DNA from 2 places in the Flexivirga sp. B27 genome. Region 2 is predicted to be linked to the other one. Evidence: riboswitches for the same ligand, from Rfam matches in the RefSeq annotation. Region 2 holds a riboswitch; the other holds the start of a gene.
The links. Region 2 has a riboswitch for cobalamin ahead of metE (5-methyltetrahydropteroyltriglutamate--homocysteine S-methyltransferase). Riboswitches for the same ligand answer to the same signal wherever they lie in the genome.
Positions count from the first base shown of each region.

Region 1: another riboswitch for cobalamin. It lies ahead of ACSZL9_RS13445 (hypothetical protein); the one in region 2 lies ahead of metE (5-methyltetrahydropteroyltriglutamate--homocysteine S-methyltransferase).

Region 1 covers NZ_JBPYUM010000003.1:235,097-249,641, reverse strand. The annotation lists gene ACSZL9_RS13475 (HAD family hydrolase) at 1-660, opposite strand, end outside; gene ACSZL9_RS13470 (serine hydrolase domain-containing protein) at 898-2,085, shown strand; gene ACSZL9_RS13465 (aldo/keto reductase) at 2,096-2,935, shown strand; gene ACSZL9_RS13460 (ECF transporter S component) at 3,031-3,897, opposite strand; gene ACSZL9_RS13455 (ABC transporter ATP-binding protein) at 3,894-5,489, opposite strand; gene ACSZL9_RS13450 (energy-coupling factor transporter transmembrane component T) at 5,486-6,619, opposite strand; gene ACSZL9_RS13445 (hypothetical protein) at 6,616-7,656, opposite strand; cobalamin riboswitch at 7,736-7,873, opposite strand; gene ACSZL9_RS13440 (nucleoside/nucleotide kinase family protein) at 7,957-8,595, shown strand; gene ACSZL9_RS13435 (RNA polymerase sigma factor) at 8,885-9,400, shown strand; gene ACSZL9_RS13430 (hypothetical protein) at 9,387-10,298, shown strand; gene glpK (glycerol kinase GlpK) at 10,411-11,910, opposite strand; gene ACSZL9_RS13420 (IclR family transcriptional regulator) at 11,953-12,714, opposite strand; gene ACSZL9_RS13415 (MIP/aquaporin family protein) at 12,891-13,850, shown strand; gene glpK (glycerol kinase GlpK) at 13,898-14,545, shown strand, end outside.
Region 2 covers NZ_JBPYUM010000002.1:201,293-215,837, forward strand. The annotation lists gene metE (5-methyltetrahydropteroyltriglutamate--homocysteine S-methyltransferase) at 1-1,837, opposite strand, end outside; cobalamin riboswitch at 1,890-2,098, opposite strand; gene ACSZL9_RS09795 (ArsR/SmtB family transcription factor) at 2,097-2,753, opposite strand; gene ACSZL9_RS09800 (MFS transporter) at 2,860-4,170, shown strand; gene ACSZL9_RS09805 (MBL fold metallo-hydrolase) at 4,174-4,983, opposite strand; gene ACSZL9_RS09810 (MFS transporter) at 5,292-6,572, shown strand; gene ACSZL9_RS09815 (Maf family protein) at 6,615-7,244, opposite strand; gene ACSZL9_RS09820 (hypothetical protein) at 7,256-7,897, opposite strand; gene ACSZL9_RS09825 (hypothetical protein) at 7,894-8,457, opposite strand; gene ACSZL9_RS09830 (sensor histidine kinase) at 8,597-9,736, shown strand; gene ACSZL9_RS09835 (response regulator transcription factor) at 9,729-10,376, shown strand; gene ACSZL9_RS09840 (cation:proton antiporter domain-containing protein) at 10,390-12,276, opposite strand; gene ACSZL9_RS09845 (DUF885 domain-containing protein) at 12,304-13,992, opposite strand; gene ACSZL9_RS09850 (MOSC domain-containing protein) at 14,022-14,545, shown strand, end outside.

The DNA of each region.
Region 1 (14,545 bases), on a different contig from region 2:
GTGACCGACCCGGTCGACACCCACCACGTAGCCGAAGCCGCCGGCGCGTCCGGCGGCGACTCCGGAGACGGCGTCCTCGAAGACAACGGCTTGATCCGGTGCGGCACCAACGAGTTTCGCGCCGGCCAGGAAGGAGTCCGGCGCCGGTTTGCCCTTTATGTGCTGCTCGGCAAGGGTCACGCCGTCGACACGTCCCTCGACATACTGACCGAGCCCGGTGACCTCGAGGACCTTCTCGGTGTTGGCACTGGAGGACACCACGATCCGACGCAGGCCCTGCTCCTGGGCGAGCTGCAGATAACGCCGGCTTCCTTCGTAGACCTCGACGCCATTGCGCTCGATCTCGTCCTGCAGCTTGTCGTTCTTGCGATTGCCCAGCCCCCAGACCGTTTCGGCGTCGCCACCGTCGTCCGGTGACCCGTCCGGCAGGTGTATGTCGCGCGACGCGAGGAAGTCACGCACCCCGTCCTGGCGTGGCTTGCCGTCGACATACTTGTTGTAGTCGTCATCGGTGAAGGGTTGAAAACCCTTGCCGTCCTTGGACTCCAGGTAAGCATCGAACATCTGCTTCCACGCCGTGCGGTGCACCCTGGCGGTGTCGGTCAGCACACCGTCGAGATCGAAGAGGCAGGTCGTGATCGAGTCCGGCAGTCCAAGCATCGAACGTTCCTTTGGCGCATCTGCACGCGTGTCGTGACGGTCCAGCATCTCTGGTGGGCTCCTGGCAGGGTAGACCGGAAGTCGTGCAGAGCACAGAAGATCCGGACGGTGTTTCCGGACCACGGCACGCCTGCCGCCCGCCGAGTGACGGCTGATCGGTCGAGTGACGGTCGAATGGCGCCGTCGCTCGGCGAGGAAGCCGTCACTGGCGGAGGGTCGGCGGCATACGCTGACCGTATGTCGCTTCCCGGAGTTGCCCGAGCGATCGATCGCGCCGTCGCCGACCGGCGCATCGCCGGTGCGGTGGTGCTCATCGCCAGGGACGGCCGGCTCGTTCATGAGCAGGCGGCCGGGATGGCCGACCTCGAGTCGCAGACCCCGATGACGCCGACCACCGTCTTCCGCCTCGCATCGGTCACCAAACCGGTCATCGCCGTCGTGACGATGCACCTGGTGGAGCAGGGAACGCTCGACCTCACCAGTCCGATCACGCGATGGCTGCCCGACTTCCGGCCCGCACTCGCCGACGGTTCGACCCCCGACATCACCGTCGACCACCTGCTCACCCACACCGCGGGACTCAGCTATCGGATGCACGAGCCGCCCGGCAGCGACTACGACACGCTGCGCGTCTCCGATGGCCTGGACCGGACCTCGTTGACGCTGCAGGACAACCTCGCCCGCATCGGTCAAGCCCAGTTGCGCAGCGTCCCCGGCACCGAATTCCGTTATTCCGTGGCGTATGACGTGCTCGGCGGCGTCATCGAGGCCGCGACCGGCAGCACGTTGCCGCGAGCCGTGCACGAGATCGTCAGCGGTCCACTGCAACTGCACAGTTTCGACTTCGCGGTCGGTGAGCGGGCACAGGTGGCCACGGCATACAGCGACGGACTCAGCCCCATCACCGATGAGCCGATTTCCAACGACGTCAACGTTGTTCGCTACTCCCCCGAGCGGATCTTCGACCGCTCGCAGTGGCCGTCCGGCGGAGCGGGCGCGGCCGCCAGCGCACCCGACGTCCTGCGCTTCCTCAACACCGTCGCACTCGGTGGCGCCCCGATCCTGCACTCCTCCACGGTCACCGAGATGTATGCCGCGCGGATCGGGCGGCAGCTGACTCCGGCGGTGCGCGACTCCTTCGCGCGTGGCTGGGCGGTGACCTCTCCGGACACCAGCCCGCTCTACGGCCTGCCGCTGGACGCAGTGCACTGGGGCGGTGCCTACGGGCACTCCTGGGCCATCGACCCGGCCACCCGCACGGTCGTGGTGGCGCTCACCAACACCACGCCGGAGGGCACGTCGGGTGCTTTCCCCTCCGACGTGGCGCGTGCCGCCTTCCTCGACCTGGCGAGCGGCACCGGCGACTTCAGCGACAACACAGGCGACAACACCGCTGGCGATGGCGCGACGGGCGGCCCCGCGTAACGTTGGCTCGATGAGCAGCCTTCCGACATACACCCTGAATGACGGCACGACCCTGCCCGCAATCGGTTTCGGCACTTACCCGCTCAGGGACGACGACGGCACCGCGGCGATCGAGAGCGCGCTCACCGCGGGATACCGATTGCTCGACAGCGCAGTCAATTACGAGAACGAAGCCGAGGTCGGTGATGCGTTGCGCCGGTCGGGCATCCCGCGCGACGAGGTGCAGATCCAGACCAAGATCCCCGGGCGCCACCACGGGTATGACGAAGCGCTGGAGTCGATCCGGACCTCGCTGGAGACACTGCAGCTCGACCGCATCGACGTCCATCTCATCCACTGGCCGAACCCCAGCGTCGACAAGTACGTCGAAGCGTGGAAGGCGCTGGTCACCGCGCAGCAGGAGGGCCTGGTGACAACCATCGGTGTCTCCAACTTCACTGCTGCACAACTGGATCGCATCATCGACGCGACCGGCGTGACTCCGGCGGTCAATCAGATCGAGCTGCACCCCTACTTCCCGCAGGACGAGATGCGCAAGGTCAACGCGGAGCTGGGCATTCAGACCGAGGCGTGGAGCCCCATGGGCAAGCGGCAGGCGCCCTTCGACGAGCCGCCGGTCGCCGACGCGGCGCGCGCCCACGACGTGACACCGGCCCAGGTCATCCTGCGGTGGCATCACCAGCTCGGCAGCCTGCCGTTGCCGAAATCGGCCACGCCGGGGCGGCAGCGGTCCAACATCGACATCTTCGGTTTCGAGCTGTCCGAGGCGGAGATGAACGCCATCACCGGCCTCGGCCGCCCGGACGGACGACTCTTCGGCGGCGACCCCAACACCCACGAGGAGATGTAAGTTCACCCCACGAAGTTCTCCTCCGCTTCGCTCCCCCGATACTTCGCGGGGACCCCGAATCCGCACCCCGCGAAGTTCTCCGCGGGGGGCCACTCTCAGTGCGGGTCGTATGACGCGCGCCGTGCGGCGCGGCGCAGCACGACGAGCACCGGTCGGCCCAGCAGGGCGATGGCCAGGGCGTTGGTGATCGCGCGGCCGGTGTCCCAGCCGCCCGTCGACGTGACGAGGGTGTAGATGCCGAAGCGGTGCAAGTTCTCCAGCAGCGAATCGCCCGGAACATACGCGAGATTCGCGTGTCCGGAGATGTCCGTCCCGGCGAGGAACGGCCAGCTGTAGAGGTTCATCAGCAACCCGAAGAGGTATGCCGCGACGATGCCGTAGCCGATCAGCATCACCACCTCACGGGTGCCGCGCACGCGCCGCGGCAGCAGCCCGGCGCCCATCCCGATCCACGCCGAGCAGAGCATCTGGAAGGGCAGCCAGGGCCCGACGCCGGCAGTGATCAGTGCGGACGCGAAGAGCGAGGTGCACCCGAGCACGAAACCGAAGCCCGGTCCGAAGACGCGTCCGGCCAGGATGAGCAGGAAGAAGACTGTCTCGACGCCACCGGTGCCGCCACCGGTCGGTCGCAGCGCGGCATCGACCGCCGACAGCACGCCCAACAGCGCCAGGGCCTTGGAATCCATTCCCCCGTCTGCGAATTCGGCGAGCACGACGAAGACCAGCAGCGGCAGCGTGATCGCAAAGATGATCGGGGCGTCGGTCACGTGAGCAGCGTCGGTCCCGCTGTGCTGGGTCAACAGCGGCCAGCAGAACATCGCCAGGCCGGCGATGCTGATCAGGACCAGCACCAGGGCGGACCGGGACCGGATCGGGACCGCGCGCCGACTCAGCGCCGCGACGAAGTCTCCCTGACCGTCACCGTCGCCTCGGGGCGTTGCCGGATCGGTGACCTGTTTCACGACGTGCCCTCTGGCAGCACAGCAGCCACGTCGTCCACCGTCAGGAACTCCTGCGGCGCCAGGACTTTCGCGACCTGGGGCGCGAAGATCGGCGACGCGGCGACGACGTCAGCGGTCGGTCCGTCCGCGATGATCTCCCCCTCGGCCAGCACGACCACCCGGTCGGCCAGGCGCGCGACGAACTCCACGTCGTGTGTGGTCACCAGCACCGCTCGCCCGTCGCGGGCCAGCGAGTCCAATTGGTCGGCCAGCAGCATCTTGGCCGTGTAGTCCAGCCCGCGGGTCGGCTCGTCCAGCAACAGCACTCGCGGCCGCCCCGCCAGCTGTATAGCGAGCACCAGCGAAAGTCGTTGCCCCTCGGACAGATCGCGCGGATTGTGGTCGTCGGCGATGCCCGGCGCGAGCTCGTCGAGGAGCTGCCGGGCACCCGGGCCGGCGGTCGCGCACTCCTCACCCACGGTCTCCAGATAGAGCAGGTCGCCAGGAGTCTGCGGGACGAGCGCGACCGGCGCCGGACCGTCGTCGGCGCGCCGCTTGCCGCTCTTCGACGCCGTTTCGACCCCGTCGATCAGCACCGAGCCGGCACTGCGCCGGCCACTGCCCTGCAGCGCCCACATCAGCGACGACTTGCCGGATCCGTTGCGTCCCATCAGGGCGGTGACGGTGCCGGCGTGCAGCTCCAGGTCGACCTCCCGGACGGCGATCCGCTCGGCATACCGGACGGTGACGCCCTTCGCCTGCAGCGCGACCTCGCCCGCCGGTCGGGTGCGCGGCGTGGGATCGGGCAGCCGGCCGCGCAACGGACGCGCCGCACGGCGCGCGTCTCGGACCGACAACGGCAGCGGCGACCAGGAGCACAGCCGGCCCAGCTCCACCACCGGCGGGGCCACCGGCGCGTCGATCATCATCGTCGCGGGATCACCGTTGCGCACGAGCCCGCCGGCGGTCAGAGCGACCACCGAATCGGCATACTGCACAGCTCTTTCCAGCCGGTGCTCAGCCATGACGACTGTCGTGCCGAGGTCGTGCACGAGACGCGTGATGGCCGCGAGCACCTCCTCGGCCGAGCCGGGGTCCAGCGCGGAGGTCGGCTCGTCGAGCACCAACACTTTGGGCGCAGTGACCAGTGCGGCGGCGATCGCGACGCGCTGCTGCTGCCCGCCCGACAGCGTCATCAGCGCGCGACGGCGCAGCTCCGCGATGCCGAGCAGATCCAGGGTCTCCTCCACGCGCTTCCGCATGATCGCCGGAGACACGCCCAATTGCTCCATTCCATAGGCGATTTCGTCCTCGACGGTGTCTGCGACGAAGCCGGCGACAGGGTCCTGACCAACCCGGCCGACCACGTCGGCCATCTCCCGCGGCGGGTGATCCCTGGTGTCCAGGCCCGCGACGGTGACGTGCCCGGACAACCTGCCGCCGGTGAAGTGCGGCACGAGCCCGTTGATCGTCCCGAGCAGCGTGGACTTGCCGACGCCGGTGCGGCCGACGACCAGCGCCAGCTCCCCCTCGTCGATGTGCAGGTCGACGTCTGCCAGCTCGGGGGCAGTCGCCTCGTCATACTGCACGGACACCTTGCGCAGCTCGATCATGCCGCCACCTCCTCGGTCTGCTTCGACTCGATCCCATCCGGCCCACCCGACCCATCCGGTATGACGCTGGGCGGCGACACCACCGCAGCGACCAGCCCGACCACCGCGGCGACCAGTGGCAACAGGTCCACCACGGGCCAGACCGCGGGTGTCGTCGACGGGTTCAGGTGTGCCGGAGCGTATTTCGTCGCTGCGATCATCAACGCACCCGACAGCAGACCACTCACCGCGACGGCCGCAGCTATCAGGTCGAAAGGATCAGGTCGATACCGCGTGACGGTGCGCTCCCGGGAGGAGAACGCCAGTCCTGCAGCGGCCAGCGCGACACCGACCACGAAGGCCGGCCAGCGGAAGATCGCCGGCGAGTGCTCGTCCAGCACACCGAAGATCCCGATGCACAGGGCGATCAGCCCGACGACGGTCAGCACACCGAGCACCCGCCGGCTGCGCTCCGGCGTCGCCCCGCGACGCCCGTATCCGCGCGAGTCCATCGCCGCCGCGAGGTGCAGCGACCGGTCCAGTGCGTCGGCGAGCACCGGGATCATGATCCGACGGACCAGATGCCACTTGCCGCCGTCGCTGTCCGACCGCAGCCGTTGTGCCCGCCGCACCCGGCGCAGGCTGTCGGCGATCTGCGGGAAGACCGACACCGCGACGACGACCACCGTGCCGATGTCGTAGAGCGCGATCGGCACGACCTTCAGCAGCCGCTTCGGGTTGGCCAGCGAGTTGGCCGCACCGATGCAGATGATCATGGTCGCGAGACGCAGTCCGTCATACAGGCCGTCGAGGATGTCGGACAGGTGCACCGGCCCCAGCAAGGTGATCCCGGCCGCCCAGTCCGGCAACGGGATCTCCGGCAGGTCGAGCACCACCGGTCCGCCACCGGCCGCGCCGAGGAAACACCGGAACGCCACGCGGATCAGCACCACGAACGCCCCGAGCAGCAGATAGACGCGCAGCGACCGCGCCCACGGTGCGTTGCCGCGCCGGAGCACCACGACGAAACATGCGACACCGACCAGCAGCAACAGCAGCAGCGGGTTGGTGGTGAAGGACGCCGCAACAGCCAGCCCGATCGCCCAGAGCCACCAGGCGACGGGGTGCACAGAAGTGGGTAGCCGGCTCACCCCAGGTTGCGCTTGCGGATGATCGCGACCACGCCACCGCCGATGGCCAGCGCGCCGAGGACTCCGCCGCCGACCACGGTCGTCGCGTTGATGCCCGAGGAGTCCTTCTTGGAGTCCTTGATCAGGTCGTCGCTGTTGGCGACCGGGCCGCCGGCTGCGTTGGTGCCTGCGCCCGATGAGGCGCCCGTGGCGGCGCCGGCGGACGAGCTGGCCGACTTGCTCGATGAGCTGCTCGAGGAGTGCGAGGCCTTCGCCTTCTTGCTCTTCGCAGCCTTCGACTTGGCCGCGGCCTTCGAGGCGGCGGCCTTGCTCTTGCCGGCCTTGCCCTTCGCTGCCGCGGACTTGGCCGCCTTGCTCTCGGCAGCCTTGCCGGACGCGGTCGACTTCGCCTCGGAGCCACCGCCCGCGTCTCCGGCGGTGCTGGTGCTGGTGCCCGGTGCCGGGTCGTGCTTCGGCGCGGTCGTGGTCGTATGACGCGGCGGCTGCGTGGTGGTGGTCGCGGGCGGCGACGTCGGCTCGGACGGTCGCGTCGGTGCCTTGCCCGGCGCGACCGTGGAGCCCTCGCTGAACGACCAGCCCTCGAACCCGCCCGGGATGACCTGGCTGGTCGACAGGCCCTTCTGGCTGAAGCTCCACGACCCGCCGTTGGGGGCCTGCCAATAGCTCCAGAAGGCCTTGGTCGGAGGCATCCGCGCGCACGACTCGTGGTAACCGCCCGGCAGCTCCTGCGTCGCAGTCGGCTTGCCGTAGATCCGGCACGCCACCGACAGGCCGACGTCCCTGGTGCCTTCCACCGGGATCCCGGCCGCCTGCAGCGCATCCAGGCCGCTCGCTCCGCTCCCGACCGGCGAGCACCGGATCGCCACGCCACCGCCGAGCCCGCGGAAGTCGACCACGACGGTGACCCCGGAGCTGGTCTTGCAGTAGCCGTTGTAGGCCTCCGCGTGTGCGGGCGCGGCCGATCCGACATACGCGAAGGTGGTCGCCGATGTGGCGAGCGCGAGAGCGGCGGCGGTGCGCACCGAGCGGCTGGGCATGACGGGTGTGGGTCCTTTCGTGTCAGGACTTCCACGCGTGCGACACGATCTCGCCCGCGACTGCAGTCCACGACAGTCGATCCGGTTGACGGGTGGCGCAGGTATTCCGACTCGTGACCCGTTGGTCACTCACGGCTGCGGGACAGCGCCGGATTTGCACCGGCTTCCCCTGCTCGCACCTGGACGCCCTCGACGGACGCCACCCACGAGATTAGCAGCGTCCGAGGGTGCCTCCGGACACTCGCTGCGGCTTGTGCAGTCAACTTGTGCAGTGCGCCCGTATGCCGCAGAGTCTCGCGAGTGACCCAGCCCTCTCTCGACCTCGACGCAGCACTGCGCACCCTCGTGGACCTGTCCGCCACGCATGACCGAGTCGTCGTCGGCCTGACCGGCCCGCCGGCCACCGGCAAGTCCACCGCGGCCGACCTGTTGGAGCGCGGATGCCGCGAGCGCGGCCTGCGGACCGTTGTGGTGCCGATGGACGGGTTCCACCTCGCCCAGGCCGTGCTCGACGAACGCGGTCTCGGGCCGGTCAAGGGCGCGCCGCACACCTTCGACGCCGACGGTTATCTCACGCTGCTGCAGCGCATTCGGCGCGATCACGACCGGACCGTGTGGGCGCCGGCGTTCGACCGGTCGCTGGAGGAGCCGATCGCGGGCTCCATCGCCGTCGCGCCGGACACGCAGGTCGTGCTCACCGAGGGCAACTACCTGTTGCTGGACGAGTCCCCGTGGCGCGAACTGCCCGGACTGCTGGACTCCGTCTGGTATGTCGACACCCCCGACCCGCTACGCCAGGACCGGCTGATCCAGCGGCACCGTCGATACGGCCGCAGCCGGGCCGAGGCCGCGGAGCGGGCACTGGGCACCGACGAGCGCAACGCCGAGTTGGTGCGCTCCACCCGGCACCGCGCCGGCGCCATACTCCTGCTGCCGTGAGCATGTGACCGATCCCACGCGGGCGAATGCCGTCTGCCGCGGCCCGCGAGGCAACCTTCGCGCCCGTGATGCGTCTTCCCACCATGAGGCGCAACGCGTATGTCGACGAGCGGCAGCCGGGCCTCGGCTCACCGCGACGAGGCGTTCCCTCATCGAGCGATGACTGGTTAGGGTCTGGGCGAGGGGTTGACGTGCCGTGACACTCACTGCACCTGCCGTGTATGCCGAGAGGCCGTATCGCTTGGGAGGTCCGATCCATGACTCCGGGTCGACCGCTGCCCATGAAGCGATGACGGACGACGACACGGTCGACCTGGCCGAGCTCTATCGAACGCACCATCTGCAGATGGTGCGGCTCGCGCGGCTGCTCGTGGACGACATGGCCAGCGCCGAGGACGTGGTGCAGGACGCCTTCCTCGGGATGCACCGCAACCGTGCGGCGCTGCGCGACTCACGCGCTGCTGTCGGTTACTTGCGTCGGGCCGTGGTCAACCAGTCCCGCTCGATGCTGCGCAGGCGGCGCACCGTGCGCGCGCACCTGAAGGTCGCCGAGCCGGAGATCGCACCACCGGCGGACACCGATGTGCTGCTCTCCGAGGAGCATCAGGAGGTGCTGCGGGCGGTCGACCAGCTGCCGCCACGGCAGCGTGAGGTGCTCGTGCTGCGCTACTGGTCGGACATGTCCGAGGCGGAGATCGCCGAGGCGCTCGGCATCAGCAAGGGGACCGTGAAGTCACAGGCGAGTCGTGCGATGGCGACTCTGGGCACGATCATGCAGGGAGGCGACAACGATGCATCCGTCTGATCACGATGACGACAAGACCGACACGACCGATCTCGAGCGTCGCCTGCGGGAGGCGTTCAGCGCGAAGGCCCTGCAGATCTCCGACGCGGACCTGGACCGCGAGCGCGAGGAGGAGGTGGTTGCGGCACTGAGTGAGCAGCGTCGCGGTCACCGGGCGACCCGCTGGTTCGCGGGCGTCGGTGCCGCCGCGGCCGCTGCTGCGATCGTCGGCATCACCTTCGTCGGCCTACAGGACAGTGGGCACCCGGAGATCATCGACGGGCTGCCGCCGGCCAGCACGACGTCGTCGCCGGCAACCGCATCCGGCAACAGCCCGGCCACGTCGTCGTCCACGTCACCGACGTCTGCGCCGCAGACCGCGACCGGCAAGACAATGCGCCCCAACCAGCAGAGCGGCGCGCAGCCATCCCTGCCGCAGTCGAGTGCGGCCACCGGGCCGTCCACGGCGCCGTCCAGCGCCACCGGCTCGACCGCGCCGAGCAGCAGTGCGATGTCCGGCGCGACCGGCCCGACCGCTTCGAGCAGTCCGCCGAGCCGCGCGTCGAGTGAGTCGATGACGCTCACCGCGCGGCAGCCTCCGATGTTGCCTGCCGGTCTGCCGCAGGCCAGCCCGCTCGGCGACCAGGAGTATGTCGGGGCCGTCCCGCTGCGCGACCCGTCCGGCGGCTCGCTGCGGGAGCTCTCGATGCCGTCCGGCACCAAGTGGGAGCGCACGGCCGAGAGCGGCAACAGCCTGACCGTCCGGATCACCGACCTGCCGACCGACATCGAGGCCTATTGGCAGCAGACGCTGCCAGGTCAGGGCTGGGTCCGCAGCGGGGGCGGCTGGAGCTTCCCCCACACCGGCTACACGGTCAGTGCGATCACCGACAAGGGCAGCTTCACCGTCACCTGGTAACACCCATTTTCGCCAGTGACGGCTTCCTCGCCGAGTGACGGTTGTATGGCGCCGTCAGTCGGCGATCTCGCCGTCACTCGGCGGCGAGGTGGCCGACCTGTCGCTCGAGCGGTCAGGCGTTGTCCTGCAATGCACGCTTGATGCCGGATCGCCAAGCGCCACGCTGCATTTCGCGCATCTCAGGTGACATCTGCGGATCCCATTGACCGGCACGGTGCCAGTTGCGGCGGAGCACGCGGATGTCGGACCAGTAGTCGACCGCCAGGCCGGCGAGGTATGCCGCACCCAGGCTGACGGTCTCACTCATCGTCGGACGCACGACCGACACGTCGAGCACGTCTGCGACCATCTGCATCATCAGGTGGTTGGCCGTCATACCGCCGTCAACACGCAATGATTTCAACGGAACTCCGCTGTCGGCGGTCATTGCCTCCACCACATCACTGGTCTGCCAGGCACACGACTCGAGCACCGCCCGTGCCAGGTGTCCGGCCGTGACGAAGCTGGTGAGCCCCGCGATCACACCGCGCGCGTTCGAGGACCAGTAGGGCGAGAAGAGCCCGGTGAACGCCGGCACGACGACGCAGCCCCCGCTGTCGTCGACGGTCCGGGCAAGCGTCTCGATCGCCGGCGCGGTGTCAATCAGCCCGAGCCCGTCACGGACCCACTGCACGAGGCCGCCGGCCACGGCGATCGAGCCTTCCAGCGCGTAGGCCTTCGAGCCGTCGCCGAGCTGATACGCGACGGTCGGCAACATCCCGTGTGTCGAGCTGACGATCTCGTCGCCCGTGTTCATCAGCAGGAAGGCACCGGTGCCATAGGTGCACTTGGCCTCGCCGGCCTCGAAGCATGTCTGACCGAAGAGCGCGCCCTGCTGGTCACCGACCGCTGCAGCGACCGGGACGCCGGCGAGCGCACCGGTCGCCATACCTATGACGCTCGACGACGGCACGATGCGCGGCAGGATCGACTCGGGAATGTCGAAGAAGTCGAGCAACTCCGAATCCCACTGGAGTCTCTCGAGATTCATCAACAACGTACGGCTGGCGTTGGTCACATCCGTGACGTGTATGCCGCCGTCCACCCCTCCGGTCAGGTTCCAGATCAGCCAGGTCTCCATGGTGCCCACCAACAGGTCGCCACGTCGGGCACGCTCCCGCAGGTCCGGCCGGTCCTTCATCAACCACGCCAGGCGCACCGCGGTGAAGTAGGAGGCGGGCGGGATGCCGGCGCGTTCGCGGAAGAAGCCCGCTCCGGGATCGGCCAGCAGTTGCTCGGCGGACGCACGGGTGCGGGTGTCCTGCCAGACGATCGCCGGACACACCGGGCGGCCGGTGACCCTCTCCCACAGCACGAAGGTCTCGCGCTGGTTGGCCACACCCACAGCGGCCACGTCCGCGACCGATATGCCCAGGTCCGCGAGCGCCTCCGGTATGACGCGGCGGGTGTTGTGCCAGATCTCCGCCGCGTCGTGCTCGACCCAGCCGGGCTGCGGGAAGATCTGCCGGTGCTCGCGCTGCCCCATGCCGGCGAGGCGCCCGTGCTGGTCGAAGACCATGGCCCGCGTCGAGGTCGTGCCCTGGTCGATGCTCACGACATACTTCGCGCTCATCTGTGTACCTCCTCGAAACTGGCGCAGAACTTCGTGGGGTGACTACCAGCGCCTGGCCATCAGTGCGTGGCTGGTGCCGCGAGCGGCCTCGTCCAGCGTGCGGAGAATGTCCTGCCGCGCCCGGCGTGCGGGGGTGAGCACCTGCTCGATCGTGCCGCGCACCCCGAGGGCCGCGACAACGACTCCGCCGTGGCTGCGCACCGGCACCGCCACGCCGGAGCTGTCGGAGCGGGTGCAGATCGCGAAACCGTGGCGGCGGGCGCGGGTGATCTCGTCCCGGAATTTATCGTCGCCCGCCGCCCCGCCGCGTTTTTGCAGCCCGTCGAGGACCTGTCCACCGATCGGACTGAGTGCCAGCAGCACCTTGCCCTCCGCCGCGGACTCGAGGTCGACGACGTCGCCGATCTCGACCCGTTGTGGCGCGTTCGACGCGCTGAAGACGTGGTGTGCGATCAGCCCGGTGACGATCCGTGCCGCCGGTGCGTCGGGTAGGACCACCAGCCGCGTCGCCAGCCGGGTGCGCGCTGCCAAGCCGTCCACCCAGTTTGTCGCTCGCGAGCGCATTTCGTTGATATCCATGGGTTTTGGGCGTTCTTCGAACGTCTCGGGCGTCAGCAGATATACGCCCGTGACGGTGTCCTGCTCGACGAATCCGACCTCGACGAGAGTCCGCAGGAGGCCGTGAACGGTGCTCTTGTGAAGCCCCAGCGCGTCGGACAGGTCCCCCAGGGCACGCCCGTGACCGACCCGAAGCAAGCGCAGGATCGCCGCCGCCCGCTCGACCGATTGCACGCTGCCCGGCATACCCACGAGCGTAGGACCGGACAGCTGGTTCGACAATGTCGAACGACGAGCAACCCTGCCTCTCCGGCCCGACCTACGTTGATGCTGCGCAAGCGATTTGTGACTCTCCTCACATCATCGAAAGGCAGGCCCATCATGAGACGACCAGGTTTCCACCCACCCGCCGAGGTGACGCGATGAGCGCCGTGACCGAACCGCTGAAGCGCGGGTGGGGACTCAAACAGATGGGCGGCCTGTGGGGTGAGTGCGCAGCCGAGTTCCTCGGCACCTGCGTCCTGATCCTCTTCGGTGACGGCGTCGTCGCCATGGCGGTCGCCGCCCTCCCCGGCTCCGGTCGAGCCGAGAACGCCACGACCATCTTCCTCGCCTCCGGCGACTGGTTGCTGATCACGTGGGGCTGGGCCTTCGCGGTCTGCTTCGGCGTCTACATCGCAGGTGGCGTCACCGGCGCGCACCTCAACCCAGCCGTCACCCTCGCGTTCGCCGTACGTCGCAAGTTCCCCTGGCGCAAGGTCGCGCCCTACTGGGGCGCTCAACTCGTCGGCGCCTTCGTCGGAGCCGCGCTGGTCTGGTGGAACTATCACGACTCCATCAACGCCTACGACAAGGCGGCGGCCAAGGGCGGAGCCGAGTTGGTCAGCGGCCACACGAACGCGACGTTCTCGATCTTCGCGACCTTCCCGTCACCTGCCTTCAACGGGTCGATGTGGGGTCCGCTGCTCGACCAGATCATCGGCACAGCACTGCTCCTGCTGTGCATCGCCGCCGTGGTCGACGCGAAGAACACCATCGTCAAGGCAAACCTCGGGCCGCTGATCATCGGCTTCTCCGTCGCCGCGATCGGCATGAGCTTCGGAGCGAACGCCGGTTATGCGATCAACCCCGCGCGTGACCTCGGCCCGCGTGTCCTGGCCTACTTCGCCGGATTCGGTGAGTTGGCACTACCCGGCACATTGCACGGGCCGGGCGGCTTCACCGGCTACATGTGGGTGCCCATAGTTGGCCCACTGATCGGTGGAGTGATCGGCATCGTGGTCTACGACCTGTTCATCGGGAAGGCGCTGGCAGCACGCGAAGCGCTCGGTGCACCAGAGGAAGCGCCGGAGCAGGTGCCACCGATCGACGACGCCGAGTAGTCGTCCCACCCGACAATGAACATCAGCAACAATTCTCAGGAGGCACCATGCCCGACTTCGTAGGGGCCCTGGACCAGGGCACGACGAGCACCCGCTTCATGATCTTCGATCATGGCGGCAACGAGATCGCCAAGCGGCAGCTCGAGCACGAGCAGATCATGCCGGAGGCCGGCTGGGTGGAGCACAGCCCGCTGGAGATCATCGACCGGACCCGCACCGTCATGGGCGCGGCTCTGGCCAACGCCAATCTGCAGGCATCCGACCTGGATTCGATCGGCATCACCAACCAGCGAGAGACGACGGTCGTCTGGAACAAGAAGACCGGCCGCCCCTACTACAACGCGATTGTGTGGCAGGACACCCGCACCGACAAGATCGCCTCTGCACTCGAACGCGAGGGCAAGGGTGACGTCATTCGGCAGAAGGCCGGCATCCCGCCGGCGACCTATTTCTCCGGCGGCAAGATCAAGTGGATGTTGGAGAACGTCGACGGGCTCCGGCAGGCGGCCGAGGCCGGTGACGCCATCTTCGGCAACACCGACTGCTGGGTGCTGTGGAACCTCACCGGTGGCACCGACGGCGGTGTGCACGTCACCGACGTGACCAACGCCAGCCGCACCATGTTGATGGACCTGGAGACGCTGGACTGGGACGACGAGTTGCTGTCGTTCTTCGACATACCACGCTCGATGCTG
Region 2 (14,545 bases):
GCAGCGTTTCGCGCAGCGCGGGCTCATCGACCTGGATGACGCGACACCCGGCAGCCTCGAGGTCCGACACCTCGTCGCGCAGCGCGAGCGCGACCTGCTGGGCCGTGTCGCCCAGGGGCTGGTCATCACGCACGAAGGACCACGCGAGCATGGTGACCGGGCCGGTCAGCATCCCCTTGACGGGTCGCTGCGTCAGTGACTGGGCGTATTGCCACCACCGCACGGTCATCGGCTCCGGGCGGGAGACGTCGCCGAAGATGATCGGCGGCCGGACGCAGCGGGTGCCGTAGGACTGCACCCAGCCGTGGCTGGTCGCCAGGTAGCCGTCGAGCTGCTCGGCGAAATACTGCACCATGTCGTTGCGCTCGGGCTCGCCGTGCACCAGGACGTCCAGGCCGAGCTCCTCCTGCAGCTCGATCACCGCGGCGATCTCGCCCTGCATCGCCGACTCGTATGCCGCCCGGTCGATCTCGCCCTTGCGCAGTGCGGCCCGCGCCTTGCGCACGGCGTCGGTCTGCGGGAACGACCCGATGGTGGTCGTCGGCAGCACGGGCAGGCCGAGCGCTTCGTGCTGCTGCGGACGCCGCTGCTCGAAAGCCGCCGCGCGGTGGGCGTCGGCTTCGGTGACTCCGGCCATCCCTGCGCGGACGGCGGCGTCGTGGGTGCGTGCCGAGTTGCGTCGCGAGGCGATCGCGTCACGTGCGCGCTCCAGTGCGGGTGTCGCAGCAGCTTCGTCGTCCAATGCCGTTGCCAGCGTGTGGAGTTCGAGCACCTTCTCCCGAGCGAAGGCGAGCCAGCTGCGCACCTCGTCGTCGACGGCGGTCTCCTTGGACGCGTCGAGCGGGACGTGTAGCAGGGAGCAGGAGCTCCCGACGACGAGGTCGTCGACCCGGGCGGCCAGTCGGCGCAGCGTGGCGAGGCGCTCGTCGAGGTCGGCAGCCCAGACGTTGCGGCCGTCGATCACTCCCGCGACCAGGCGCTTGCCGGCGAGGCCGTGCTCCAGGATCGCGGTGACGTTGTCGGCGACGGTGCAGTCGATCGCGACGCCGTCGACGGGCGCGTCGGCGAGGACTTCGAAGGCGTCCTGCAATGCCGCAAAATAGCTGGCGATCAACAGTTTCGGGCGGTCGGTGGCCGAGCCGAGCCGCTGCAGCGCCGCGCGGGCAGCGTCCAACACGGCGGCCGGCTGGTCGAGCACGAGCGCCGGCTCGTCGAGCTGCACCCACTCGGCACCGGCTTCGCGCAGCTGGGCCAGGATCTCGACATACACCTCCAGCAGTGGCTCGAGCAGCGACAGCCGGTCGAAGTCGGCGGGCGCGTCGGCAGCGGGTTTGGCCAACAACAGGAAGGTGAGCGGTCCGACGAGCACCGGGCGTGCGGTGTGGCCGGCAGCTGTTGCCTCGTTGAAGTGCTCGATCTGCCGCGAGGCGTCGGCGGTGAAGGTCGTAGTGGGGGAGAGTTCCGGCACCAGGTAGTGGTAGTTGGTGTCGAACCACTTGGTCATCTCCAGCGGCGCGACCTGGTCGTTGCCCCGGGCCATGGCGAAGTAGATGTCCAGCTCGCCCGTGGCTGCGTCGCGGTAGCGCTGCGGGACGGCACCGACCATGATCGCCGTGTCGAGCACGTGGTCGTAGTAGGAGAAGTCGCCCGTGGGGACTTCGCGGATGCCGTTGTCGGACAGCTGTTTCCACGCGTCAGCGCGTAGGCCGGCTGCGACCTCGTGCAGTTGGTCCGCGCTGGATCGCCCGGCCCAGTAGGCCTCGATGGCCCGCTTCAACACGCGCTTCGGTCCTTGCCGCGGCCAGCCGAGGACAGTGGCGGTGGTGCTGTTGGTCATGTCGAACTCCTCCGTGACCCGCCCGAGAGGTCATCGATCGGCCGAACCCGGGTCCGGGCTCGGGCGACCGGCAGGTCTTCGGACTCGTGAGCACGCCTGGGCGCCTACTGTCCGTCGCTTCCCGACCGGTTGGCCAGTGCGTATGACGGAGGTCGTTCTCACATACCGCTGCGGGGCAGTCCCGGAGTCGCACCGGGTTCCCTCTTACGACGAACTGCCCTGGGGTGCAGGGCGGTTCGAACCTGTCGCATGAACGAGCCTACTCGCGGTCGGCCGCCTCCTTCGGGGAGGTTCGAGGCTCGGACTCCTCCGACGTGAGCACCTCGTCGACCGGAGCGCCGAACATCATCGTGTAGTAGGTATGGCGCTCGACGTCATCGCCGGATTGCGAGAGGTGCCGAGAGCGGTCCATCCACCGCATCATGAATTGCCACTGCTCCTCGAGGAATTCGTCGACCTCCTCACGGCTCAGGTGCAGGCCGAAGTCGTTCACCCAACTACGCGCGCTGTCGTCCGGCGCGTCGATCCGGCTGAACGCCAATGACACCAGGGCGTGCGCCGAGCCCTCCGTCACTTGCTCGAAGACGCCTACCGCTTGCGGTCCGCCCGGTAGCTTCCGTAATTCGTCGAGATTCACGATGAACCCCTGGGCGGACGGGGTCCGCCACCACCGCTCGCGGCCGTCCGTGCCGCGTTCGGTGTCCTCGACGACAAGTCCGTAACGGGCCAGTTGACGTAGGTGGAAACTCACCGAATTGGCAGGTTCGCCAAGGGCTTTGGCGAGATCGACGGCGCGACATGAACCGCGCGTGGCGAGCTCGCTGATCAGGCGCATCCGCATCGGGTGCGCCAGTGCCTTCAGGGCGCGAGGGTCTGCGATGCGTTTGGGGTCGCCTCGGTCGTCCTGCGTGCTCACGACACCACTGTGCCGGACGGGGCGAGTGGTTCGCAAAGGGACATGCGCAAAAATAAATGCGCAAATAATCTTGCGTAATATTCACGACGGGTGCAGGCTGTCCGTCATGACAACACCCGGGGAGACCAGGCCTGAGCAAACGCCGACGGACGTGAAGCGTCCGGCGCTGTGGCGCAATCGCGACTTCGAGCTGCTGATGGTCGGCAACACGCTCAACGGGATCGGCTCCCGGATGAGCGGTTTGGCGTTCCCGCTGCTTGCACTGTGGCTGACCGGCAATGCGGCGCTCGCGGGGCTCGTCGGGGGAGCCGTGGTCGCCGGGTTGGTCGTTGCCGGGGTGCCCGCCGGAGCCTTCGTCGACCGCTGGAACCGGCGGGCGACGATGGTCTGGTCGGCCCTGGCGGCGGCTGCCACCTACGCGACCGTCGTGCTGGCGTATGCCGCCGATGCGCTGACGATCACCCAGCTGGTGATCGCCGGCGTGGTGGTCGGCGCAGCGGAGGCATTCTTCACCCCTGCGGACACACTGGCGACGAAAACCGTTGTGCCGACTGAGGATCTGAGCACCGCGATGTCTGCGATGCAGGGGCGACAGGGTGTCACCGGCCTGGTCGGCCCGCCCCTGGGCGGGCTGCTCTTCTCGATCTCCCGGTCGCTGCCCGTGCTGGCCGACGTCGCGTCATACCTCATCTCAGCGGCCGCGGCGCTGCTGGTCCGCACGCCGTTGCCGGCGCCGCCGCCGGAGGGCGACACGCACGAGCCCCCGTTGCAGGCAATGCGATCCGGCCTGAGGTTCGTATGGCGCCATGAGGTGCTCCGCCCGGTGATGGTGATAGCGACCCTGATCAACTTCGCGGGGAGCGGCTTCATGTTGGTGCTGATCGTCGTCCTGCAGCAGCGCGGCGTCCGTCCGGCGGGCATCGGGCTGGCCGAGACGGCGATCGCGGTCGCGACGATCGCGGGCGCGGTTGCCGCAGGGGCGATCCTCAAGAAGGTGGCGGCCGGTCGCGTCCTGATGGGTGGCGCTGTCCTGCTCGGCGCCTGCCTGGTGACCTGCGCCTTCGTGCACAGCTATCCGGTGGTGCTCGCGCTGCTGGTCGTCGGGTTCCTGCTCACTCCTGCCCTCAACGCCGGTTTCATGACCTACGTCATGCTGATCACGCCGGAGACGATGCAGGGCAGGGTCCAAAGCGCGCTGATGACCTGTGTCCTGGCCATGTCGCCGCTGGCACCTGCCGTGGGTGGCTTGCTCGTGGAGTGGTGGGGCGGCGAGCCCGCGATGGTCTGCCTCGGAGCGCTGCTGCTTGTCGTGGCCTCGCTGATCGTGCTGGTCGGACCGCTTCGCCGGATGCCGCTGCTCGCTGACGTTGAGCCGGTGGGTCCGAAACCCGGTGCCACCGACCCGGCCATCGCCTGACCATCAGGTCAGCTGGTCGAAGTCACCTCGCACCCACCCGATGTGCCGCTGTGCAGAGCGCTGCACCGCAGCTGCTGCATCCGACGCCACGGCGACACCGAAGTTGTTCCACAGCTCATCGAAGGCCAGTGGCTTCACGCGTGCAGCGATCCGCTGGACAACGTTGCCGGACAACGGGATCCGGTTGGGGTAGCTTCGCATGAAGCTCACCGAGCGATGGTCCGGGTTGGACATGATGGTGTCGCCACTGAGCAGCGTGCCGCGGCCATCGGCGCCATGCTCCCAGTGCGCGACCGCACTTCCCGGGAAGTGGCCGCCGATCCGGTGCAGGGTCAGCCCTTCAGTCAGCTGCAGCTCGTCGTCCCACTCGCTGATCGCCGGGCCGCGACGTCCGAGCCACTCTGCGTCCGCGGCATTGACGTGGACCGGCGCGTCGTCGAAGGCCGCCGACCACTCGAGCTGCACGCCGAACATGTGCGGATGACTCGCCGCGATCCACCGGATGCCACCACGGCCGGCCACGGCCGCGACCGCTTCGTCGTCGATGAAACCCGGTGGGTCCCAGAGCAGGTTGCCGTCCGGCGTCTGCACCAGGAGCGCGGTCTGTCCGATGCCGACGTCGGTCCGCAGCCCGGTCAGGCCGGGGCGGAGGTCGAGCACCTCGACGCGGTGCCCGTCCGCAGCGAGCTGCTTCAGGCTGGTCCAGATCTGGCCGCCCTCGGGGAGGTACTGCCGCTCGTCGGCGCAGATCGGGCAGTCCCGACCCTCGGCCGCATCGTCATACTCCACCGCACAGGTGGCACACGTGATCATGTCCACCATCCTGCTGCCTCAAGCGAGCTCGAGGTCAACCAACCGACCGACCCGGCGTCCTCCGGCTCCCCACGCCGGGCCACCCTTCCGGCTCCTCACTGGCGGAAATCTGGTTCCGGGCGTGTTCGGGGCGGCGACAAGATGACCGTGCAGAGCTGTCTCCGAGCAGGACGTTAGTCTCCGACCTAGGGGAAGGAACTCGTGATCGCCCGACTCTGCGAACGACTTGCGACTGACGTCGCGACCTGACCAAACCCTTACCTTTCGGTGGCACCACCGCGGGATCCGGGATGGCAGGGTGGTGAAGCGTGACAGTGGACGAAAGGGGGCGCGCGACGGTGGGAGCCGACGACGCGGAGCGAGCCGCGTTGCCACCGCTGCGACACAACCGCGACTACGCCAGGTTGATCTTCGGCGGAGCGGTGTCGAGTCTCGGCAGCCGGATGAGCAGCATCGCGTTCCCGCTGATCACGCTCGCAGCCACCGGCAGCCCGTTCGCCGTCGGTCTGGTGGCCGGCACAGCCACGATGGCGCTGGTCGTCATCGGCATACCCGCCGGAGCGCTCGTCGATCGCTGGGACCGTCGCCGGACGATGATCACTGCCGCCGCACTCGGCGGTGTCGCCTACCTGTCCGTGGCGCTGGCGGCCTTCGCCGACCACATCACCGTCCCGCACCTCATGCTCGCGGCTGCGTGCGGAGGTGTTGCCAACAGTTTCTACGGACCGGCCGAGCAGGTCGCCGTGCGCAACGTGGTGCGCAAGGACGACATCCCTCGAGCAGCGGTCAACAACCAGGTGCGCTCGGCCGCTGCCGGACTTGCCGGGCCACCCCTCGGTGGCTTCCTCTTCGGCATCACCCGTGGCCTGCCGATGGTCGCGGACGCGATCAGCTACGCGGTCGCCATCGTGTGTGCCTTCCGCGTGCGCACGCCGATGCCGGGCAAGGCACGCGATGACCGCGAAGCGCTGTGGCCGTCGATCCGCACCGGGCTGTCGTTCCTCTTCGGCCACGAGCTGCTGCGCACCATCACCCTGCTCTCGACGCTGCTCAACTTCGCCGGCACCGGCCTCGTGGTGTCGGTGACGATCACCATGCAGCAGCGCGGCACCGCGCCCGCCTGGATCGGTGCGGTGTCGAGCGCGATGGCGGTGTCGATGCTCATCGCGTCACTGCTGTCCGCACGCATCCTGGAGCACCTGAGCGTCGGCGTGCTGATGTTGCTGACGCCGCTGATCGGCGCCGTCGCTTTCACCGGTATGGCGTTCGCCCACGCCCCGCTCGTGCTCATGGCGCTGATGGCGTGCGGGACCTTCCTGCTCGCGCCGTGCAACGCCGCCGTCGTGTCGGTGCTGACCTCACGCACGCCCGAGGACCGGCTCGGCCGGGTGATGAGCGCCGACAACGTGCTGTCGCTAGTGCTGACGGCGCTCGCGCCCGCGACGATGGGTTTCCTGATCGGTGCCGCCGGGGGTGAGACCGCGATGGTCACCTTCGCGGTGCTGCTCGTGGTGTCGGGCGTGCTCGTGCTGCCCTTCCCCCGCCTGATGCGTATGTCGGCCGTCGAGGACTCCGTCGAAACGGCCTGACGACCGGGCGGATTGGTCAAGAACCGGCCGGGCCGGACGGTGTCAGTCGCGCAGTTGGTCGAACCGCACATCGACCTCGGCGAGCATCTCGCGCAGCACCGGCAGGCTGAGGCCGACCACGTTGTGGTGGTCGCCCTCGATGCGCCGGACGAACGGTCCACCCAAGCCGTCGATCGTGAACGCACCGGCGACGTGCAGTGGCTCGCCCGTGGCGACATACGCCTCGATCTCCTCGTCGGTCACGTCGGCGAAGTGGACCACGGTGGAGGCGACGACCCCGAAGGTCGCGCCGGTGGACTCCTCACGGCCGTCGACCAGCCAGTGCCCGGTGTGCAAGGTGCCGGAGCGGCCACGCATCCGCTGCCAGCGGGCGATCGCATCTGCCGCGTCGGCCGGCTTGCCCAACGTGGAGTCCTCGAACTCCAGCACCGAGTCGCAACCCAGCACGAGTGCGTCGGCGTCGGTCGCCGAAGCGACCGCCTCGCACTTCGCCCGGGCGAGCAGCAGCGCGACATCGTCGGCGGCGAGCGTCGCGCCCAGCCCCGCCTCGGCGTCGTTGATGACCGCCGGCTCGTCGACCTCGGAGACGATCACCTCCGGCTCGACACCGGCGGACCGCAGGGTCGCGAGGCGGGCGGGGGAAGCAGAGGCGAGCACGAGGTCGACAGTCACGATCCGCAAGCCTAATTCTTCGCCGCGACAAATGGGGTGTTGCCGTCGGATTCGGTTGTCGGTGCTTGTGTTTGGGGCCTGCGGCGCCGGTAGTAGTGGACGGTCAGCGCACCCAGCAGCGGTCCCCAGGCGACCAACGGGAGGTAGGACACCGCGAACGCAACGGTCTGCCAACCGTGCGTGACCATGCCCGTCGTGTCGTTGCTCGCGCCGCCCACGGTGCGGCCCAGGACGAGGTCCATGAACATGGCGTAGGGGAAGACCAACAGCAGGGTCGACCCGATGGCCGCAGGTATGACGGCACCCATGATCGGCACCCGCCGGCCGCGCAGCCGCGGGACCCAGCGCGGGAACACCTCACCCCAGCGGCATACGAGCCCGAATGCCAGGAACGCCAAACCCTCACTGATCACGCTCAACCCGATGACGTAGACCGTCGTCCAACTGTCGGGGATCAGTTGAGGCCCCTGACCGGTGTGCCGGCCCTCGGTCTCGGCTTCGAGAACCGGCACGTCGAAGACCATCCCCGCGATGCGCCAGATGCACGACGGCAGCACCGCGAGGTGGACGAGGTATGCCGAGACGATTGCCCACTGTGGCACGTTCGCTGCGGTGGGGCCGTGCAGGCGGTCCGGAAGCGTGCGGGTGCTCATGCGAGGCTCCGGCGCCGGTAGTAGCGGACGGTCAGCAGGCCGAGCAGCGGCCCCCAGGCGACTAGGGGGAAGTAGGCGACTCCTGCCAGGACGGTCTGCCACGCATGGACATACATCTGAGTGCCGTTCCCGTCGGTCTCGGTGCCGAGGCCGCCGGTGACGATGTGGATGCACAACGCAACGCCGTAGATGAGCAGGATCAGCGTGCCGATGGCCGCGGGGACGACCGCGGCGCTGATCGGCACCCGCCGGCCGCGAAGTCCCGGGATCCACCCGGGGAAGACCTCGCCCCAGCGGCATACGAGCCCGAAGGCCAGGAACGCGAAAGCCTCGGTCACCAGACTCAGCACGATGACGTAGAGGGGACCCCAACTGTCGGGGAGACTTCCCCCGCCCGGACTGCGCTCGGCGAGCGGCACGTTGAAGGTGAACCCGAGGATCCGCCAGATGCACGACGGCAGCACCGCGAGATGGATGGCGTATGCCGCACCGATCGCCCACCGTGGCACGTTGGCGGCAGTTGGGCCGTGCAGACGGGACATGAAAGGTGTTGCGGTCATTGGATTTCCGGCTCCTCGGTGATGGGATGACGGCTCCACTCTCGGTGTCCCGGCCGGGCCGTCGCTTCGCGCGGAAGGGGTAACCAGCTACCACTGCGGAGGGATATCTCAGCGCTGCGTTTCTGCAAGGATCGACAGCATGCGGCGGATCCTGGACACCTCGGTGTGGTTGCGAGCGGTCTTCGTGCTGCTCGGATCCGGGTTGGTGCTGTCGCTCGCCTTGCTGGACGTGACTCTCGTCGTGCTGCTGCTGGAGTCCGATGCCCTGCCCGGGTGGTTCGCCGTCGTGCTCGCCGTCGTGCTCGTCGTGGTCCCCATCGTCGGGATCGGTGTGGTTCCTGGCGTGCGCTCCGTGGAGGCTGCGGCGGCGGAATCGCTGTTGGGAGTGCACTTTTCGAGCGGCACGCCGGGTCCGGCGGTCGGCCGGCCGCAGCGGTCGCGCACGCTCGCGTGGTTCGCGCTGCACCTGCTCGCCGGACTCGTTCCGGTCCTGCTCGTCCTGCTCGCGTTCTATGCGTCGAGCCCGCTTTGGACACCCGTGGTCCTTCTCGTCGCGGTCGGTGCGCTGCCGGTCCTGGGGCGAGGACTCGCCGCGCTTGCCCCGGCGCTGCTCGGCCCCTCGCAGGCCGAGCGCATCGAGCTGCTCGAGCAGGACGTGCACCGGGCGGTCGAACGCAATCGGCTCGCCCGGGAGATCCATGACAGCGTCGGTCACGCTCTGTCGCTGGTGACGGTCCAGGCAGCCGCGGCAAGCAAGGTCATCGACCGTGATCCCGCCTTCGCGGCATCCGCGCTGACCGCGATCGAGGAGGCTGCCAGGTCGGCGACCGCGGACCTGGATCACGCGCTCGGCCTGCTGCGCGAGGACCGCGTCGTGACGACGGCACCTGCGCCGGACCTCACCGCGGTCGATGCGCTGCTCGTGGCAACACGCGCGGCGGGACTCGAGGTGCGCGCCGACGTGTGTGACCTGGCGGCGGTGCGTCCGGAGGTGGTCAGTGTGGAGGCATACCGGATCGTGCAGGAAGGACTCACCAACGCGATGCGCTATGCCGATCCGCGGACCGCCGCACTCGACATACGGGCGGAGGGGCACGAGTTGCGGGTCGTCGTCAGCAACCCGACCACCGGCCGCGCTCACGGTCGGCAGGGTCGAGGTTTGCGCGGCATCGAGGAGCGCGCGACGGCGCTCGGCGGCAGCATGAGAGCAGGTCGGCACGACGGGACGTGGCAGCTGTCGGTGCAGCTGCCGTTGGCGACAGGGGAGAGGCATGGATGAGATCAGGGTCGTCCTCGTCGACGACGAGCCGCTGGTGCGCAGCGGACTCGCCGCGATCGTCGACAGCGAGCCCGACCTGACGGTCGTCGGCCAGTGCGGCGACGGCTCGGAGGCGGTGCCGCTGGTGCGCCGGTTGCGACCGGACGTGGTGCTGATGGACGTGCGGATGCCCGGAGTCGACGGGATTCGGGCGACCCGGCTGCTGACGCAACTGGACGGCGGCGGTCCGGCGGTGCTGGTCGTGACGACCTTCGAGAACGACGACTACGTGTATGACGCCCTCCGGGCCGGGGCACGCGGGTTCCTGCTGAAACGGGCCCGCGCGGAGGACTTCGTGTCCGCCATACGCACGGTGCAGCGCAGTGACTCGCTGCTCTTCCCGGAGGCGGTGCGCGGGCTGGTGGCAGCTCGCGGGCGCCGGCCGGACGGCACCGCCCTGCAGGAGCGGCTCAGCGAGCGGGAGCAGGAGATCCTGCGGCTGATCGCGAGCGGGAGCTCCAACGCCGAGATCGCCTCGGAGCTCTATCTGAGCATCGAGACAGTCAAGACGCACGTGCGCAATCTGCGCGCCAAGCTCGGCGCCCGCGACCGGGTGCAGGCCGTGATCATCGCGTACGAAAGCGGATTCGTGGAGATGTGAGTGCGGCGGAGGCTCAGCCGAGGACGTCGTCCACGAAGCACCAGCGCCAGCCTTCGCCGGGCTCGAAGGACCGCATCACCGGGTGGCCGGTCTCCTCGTGGTGCTTGCTGGCGTGCTTGCCGACCGAGGAGTCGCAGCACCCGACGTGCCCGCAGGCGAGACACAGGCGCAGGTGCACCCAGACGCTGCCGTCCTGCAAGCACTCCTCGCAGCCGTCCGGTGTGAGCGGGTCGGTGGCGAAGGGCGCGTCCGCCAGGTGCTCGCACCCGAACTGGCGTTGCTCGGGGGTGAGCAGCATGCGCTCGGTCAGGCTGCGGTCGTAGTCCTGAACGCGGGCGATCATGGACTCCTCCAGGTCCAGGGAGCCCATCACGGCCTGCAACACCTCGTGATCCATGACGCCCTTGTCGCGCAGCTTGAGCACCTTCGTGCGCTCGGCATCCAGCATTGCCGAGCGGAGGCGACGGTAGGCGTCCGAAGGCGTTTCGGTGCCCTCGTCACTGTGCCCGAGACGCTCCCAGGCGAGGTTCGCCCGGCGCGCTCCCTGGTGCTGCAGGACGGTGATGACCTGCTCGGGCACTTCGAACTCGCTGTCGTCGAGCTCTTCTTCCAGCCGGCGGTTGCCGGCGTTGACCGCCGCCTGGGTGAGTTGTGCGGTCTGCAGGGCGTCCTCGCGCGGATCGGGGCCGTGCAGGTCGAGTCGACGGGAGACATAACCGAGCGTGAATCCTTGCAGCACAAGGGTTCCCACGGTCACGAAGAGCGCGATGAAGATCATCGCGGCGCGTTCGGGGGTGTCCGCCGGCAGCAGTGACGCTGCAGCCAGGGTGACCACGCCGCGCATCCCGGCCCAGGAGGCGATGGCGACCTCGCGCCCTGTCATCGCCGTGCTCGACCACCCCATGCGACGACTGATGGCCTCCGAGCCGAGCAACCAGATCGGTCGCAGCACCATGACCGTCACGAGCACGAGCAGTGCGATGCCGACGGTGCGGCCGAGTCCACTGCCGGAGTTGCGCACACCATCGACGATGGTCCGGGTCTGCAGGCCGATCAGCAGGAAGACCATGTTCTCCAGCAGGAAGGTCATCGACGCCCAGTTCAGCTGCTCGGAGACCCTCGACTGGGCGGTCTGGATCCGCGGCGCCTCGTGGCTGGTGGCCACACCGCACACGACGGCCGCGATCACGCCGGAGGCGTGTGCCTCCTCGGCCGGCAGGTAGGCGATCCACGGGCTGAGGAAACTCAGCGCGACCACTGTGACGGTGTCGGTGACGTGTCGCCATACCCACGACACCAGCAGGTAGGCGACGAAGCCGATGGCGACGCCGCCGGCGGACGCCCAGAAAAAGTCTCGACCGGCGGTGAAAACCGTTGTCGCGCCTGCGCCTCCGGCGATGAGTCCCTTCGCGGTGTTGACCGTGACCAGTGCTGTCGCGTCGTTGAAGAGTGACTCACCCTCGAGCACCGACACCACGCGGCGGGGCAGCCCGATGCGCCGCGCGACCGCCGTCGCAGCGACCGCGTCCGGCGGCGCGACAACGGCACCGAGGGCGACGGCCGCCGCGAACGGCACGTCGAGCAGCCGCCACGCCACCAGCGCGACACCGAACGCGGTGAACAACACCAGCAGCACCGACATCTGCAGGATCTGCCGACGCTCGCGGCTGAGGTCGATCAGCGAGGTGTTGGACGCCGCGGCGAACAGCAGCGGCGGGAGGAACCCGAGCAGGATGATCTCGGGGTCCACCTCGAACGGGTAGGGCATGAACGGCAGGAACGACGTCACCGCACCGACCGCGACCAGCAACAGCGGCGCGGACAGCCCCACCCGGCGAGCGAGTGCAGCGATGGCGACGACCGCGGCGGTCAGCAGGAAGAGCGGCAGCGCGATATGCACCCTGTCATCTTTCCAGGTGCGTGGCCCTTACAGCGTGCCCAACACCGCGCCGCGCAGCGTGTCGAGGCCGACCGAGCCGATGTCGAGCGCCCGACGGTGGAACGCCTTGAGATCGAAGGCGTCGCCTTCCCGCTCGCGCATCTCGTCGCGCAGCTGCAGCCAGATCCGCTCGCCGACCTTGTATGACGGGGCCTGGCCGGGCCAGCCGAGGTAGCGGTCCAGCTCGAACCGCAGGAAGCCTTCGCCCATGTCGCAGTGGGCATTGAGGAACTTCCAGGCCTTGTCGTAGGTCCAGGCACCGCCGCCGACCTCGGCCGGAGCTTCGAAGCCGCAGTGCACGCCGAGGTCGACCACGACGCGGGCAGCACGCAGCGACTGCCCGTCGAGCATGCCGAGCTTGTTGCCCGGGTCCTGCAGGTAGCCCAGGTCGTCCATCAGGCGTTCGGCATACAGCGCCCACCCCTCGCCGTGCCCGGAGCACCAGACGTCCAGGCGGCGCCAGGTGTTCAACAGCCCGGACCGGAAGATCGTCTGGCCGTTCTGCAGGTGATGCCCCGGCACACCTTCGTGGTAGACGGTGGTCAGCTCACGCCAGGTGCTGAAGGTGTCCTCACCCTTGGGCACCGACCACCACATGCGGCCCGGACGGGAGAAGTCCTCGCTCGGCGGGGTGTAGTAGATGCCGCCGGATTGCGTTGGGGCGATGCAGCATTCGATGGTGCGCGCCGGCTCGGGTATGTCGAAATGACTGGCGCCGAGGTTAGCGACCGCCTCGTCCGCCTTGCCCTGCATCCAGCGCTGCAGCTCGTCGGTGCCGTGCAGCGTGTAGTCGGGGTCGGTGTCCAGTGCGGCCATCGCCTCCTTGACCGTGGCGCCCGGCTTGATCTGCTCGGCGATCTGCTGCATCTGCTCGGTGATGCGGGCGAGCTCCTGCTGGCCCCAGGCGTAGGTCTCCTCCAGGTCGACCGCTGAGCCCAGGAAATAGCGTGAGTGCAGGCCGTAGGCGTCCCGGCCGCATCCGTCGGCCTCGGGCGCCAGCGGCAGGATCTGTGCGCGCAGGCGCTCGCCGGCCTTGGCATAGGCGGCCGCTGCGGTGTCGACCGCGTCGGCGATCTGCGGGTGCTGGGACTTCAGCTCGGCGAAGTAGCCGTCGGCGGCTGTGTGGTCCTCCGTCTGCTTGATGCAGGCCTCGACCTGGCGGCGTGCGCTGACGACGCCGTGCTCCGTGGCGGTGTGCAGCGACTCGAACCACTGGTCCAGGGCGGTCGGCACGGCCGTCATACGCCGTCCGATCGTGTCGATCTGGTCGGGCGTGTCGGTCGGCATCAGGTCGAAGACGTCGCGAATGTCCTGCAACGGCGAGGCGATGACGTTCAGCGCGCCGTGCTGCAGGTGCGCGTCGTACATCTCGGCGTCGAGGCCGAGGCGCTCGCGCATCGCGTCGATCGTCACCTTGTCGACGTCGTCCTCGGGGGTCGCCTGCTCGAGCGCGGCGAGCGTCTCGCGGGTCAGGGCGTTGGCGGCGGCGAGGCCGGCAGGGGAGAAGTCGTCGAGCTCGTCCTGTCGCTCGCCGGAGCCGATATAGGTGCCCAGCATGGGGGAGAGCCGGAGGGACTTGTCGTGGAAGTCCTCCGCGATCGCGTCGACGGGGGTGGGTTTGCGTGCGAGATCGTCTGTCACATCGTGCACGCTAGTCGCGGTGAGACCGCATTGCATCGCGTTTGTGTGCGGCCGACAATGGCGTCGTGGTTTGCGACGAGAGCTGGGTGGGCAGCGGCGAAACGGGCACCGGACTCGTGCTGTCGACGAACACCGGTCGGGCACAACCCAATCCGGCCAACCACGGCATGACGGGCATCCATAAGCGCGCCGTGCCGCAGATCGCGGTGCGCGATCCCGGGCCGAAGGTCGCGGACGGCATCGGCAGCGGTGTCGTGGACGATTTCATCGGGGACCGGGCGCACCACGGGGGCGACCGTCAGGCGGTGTATGCCGTCGCCCGTGAGCAGTTGGACTGGTGGAGCGAGCGACTCGGACGGACCCTCGACAACGGTATGTTCGGGGAGAACCTCACGACCACCGGCATCGATGTCGACAACAGCGTGATCGGCACGCAGTGGACCGTCGGCACTGCGGTGCTGGCCGTCACCGGGCCGCGGATCCCCTGTGGCACCTTCCGGACGCACATGGCCGAGCAGGGCTGGTTGAAGAAGTATGTCGAGCACGGCCTGTCCGGCGCCTACCTGGAGGTGGTGACGCCTGGCGTCAT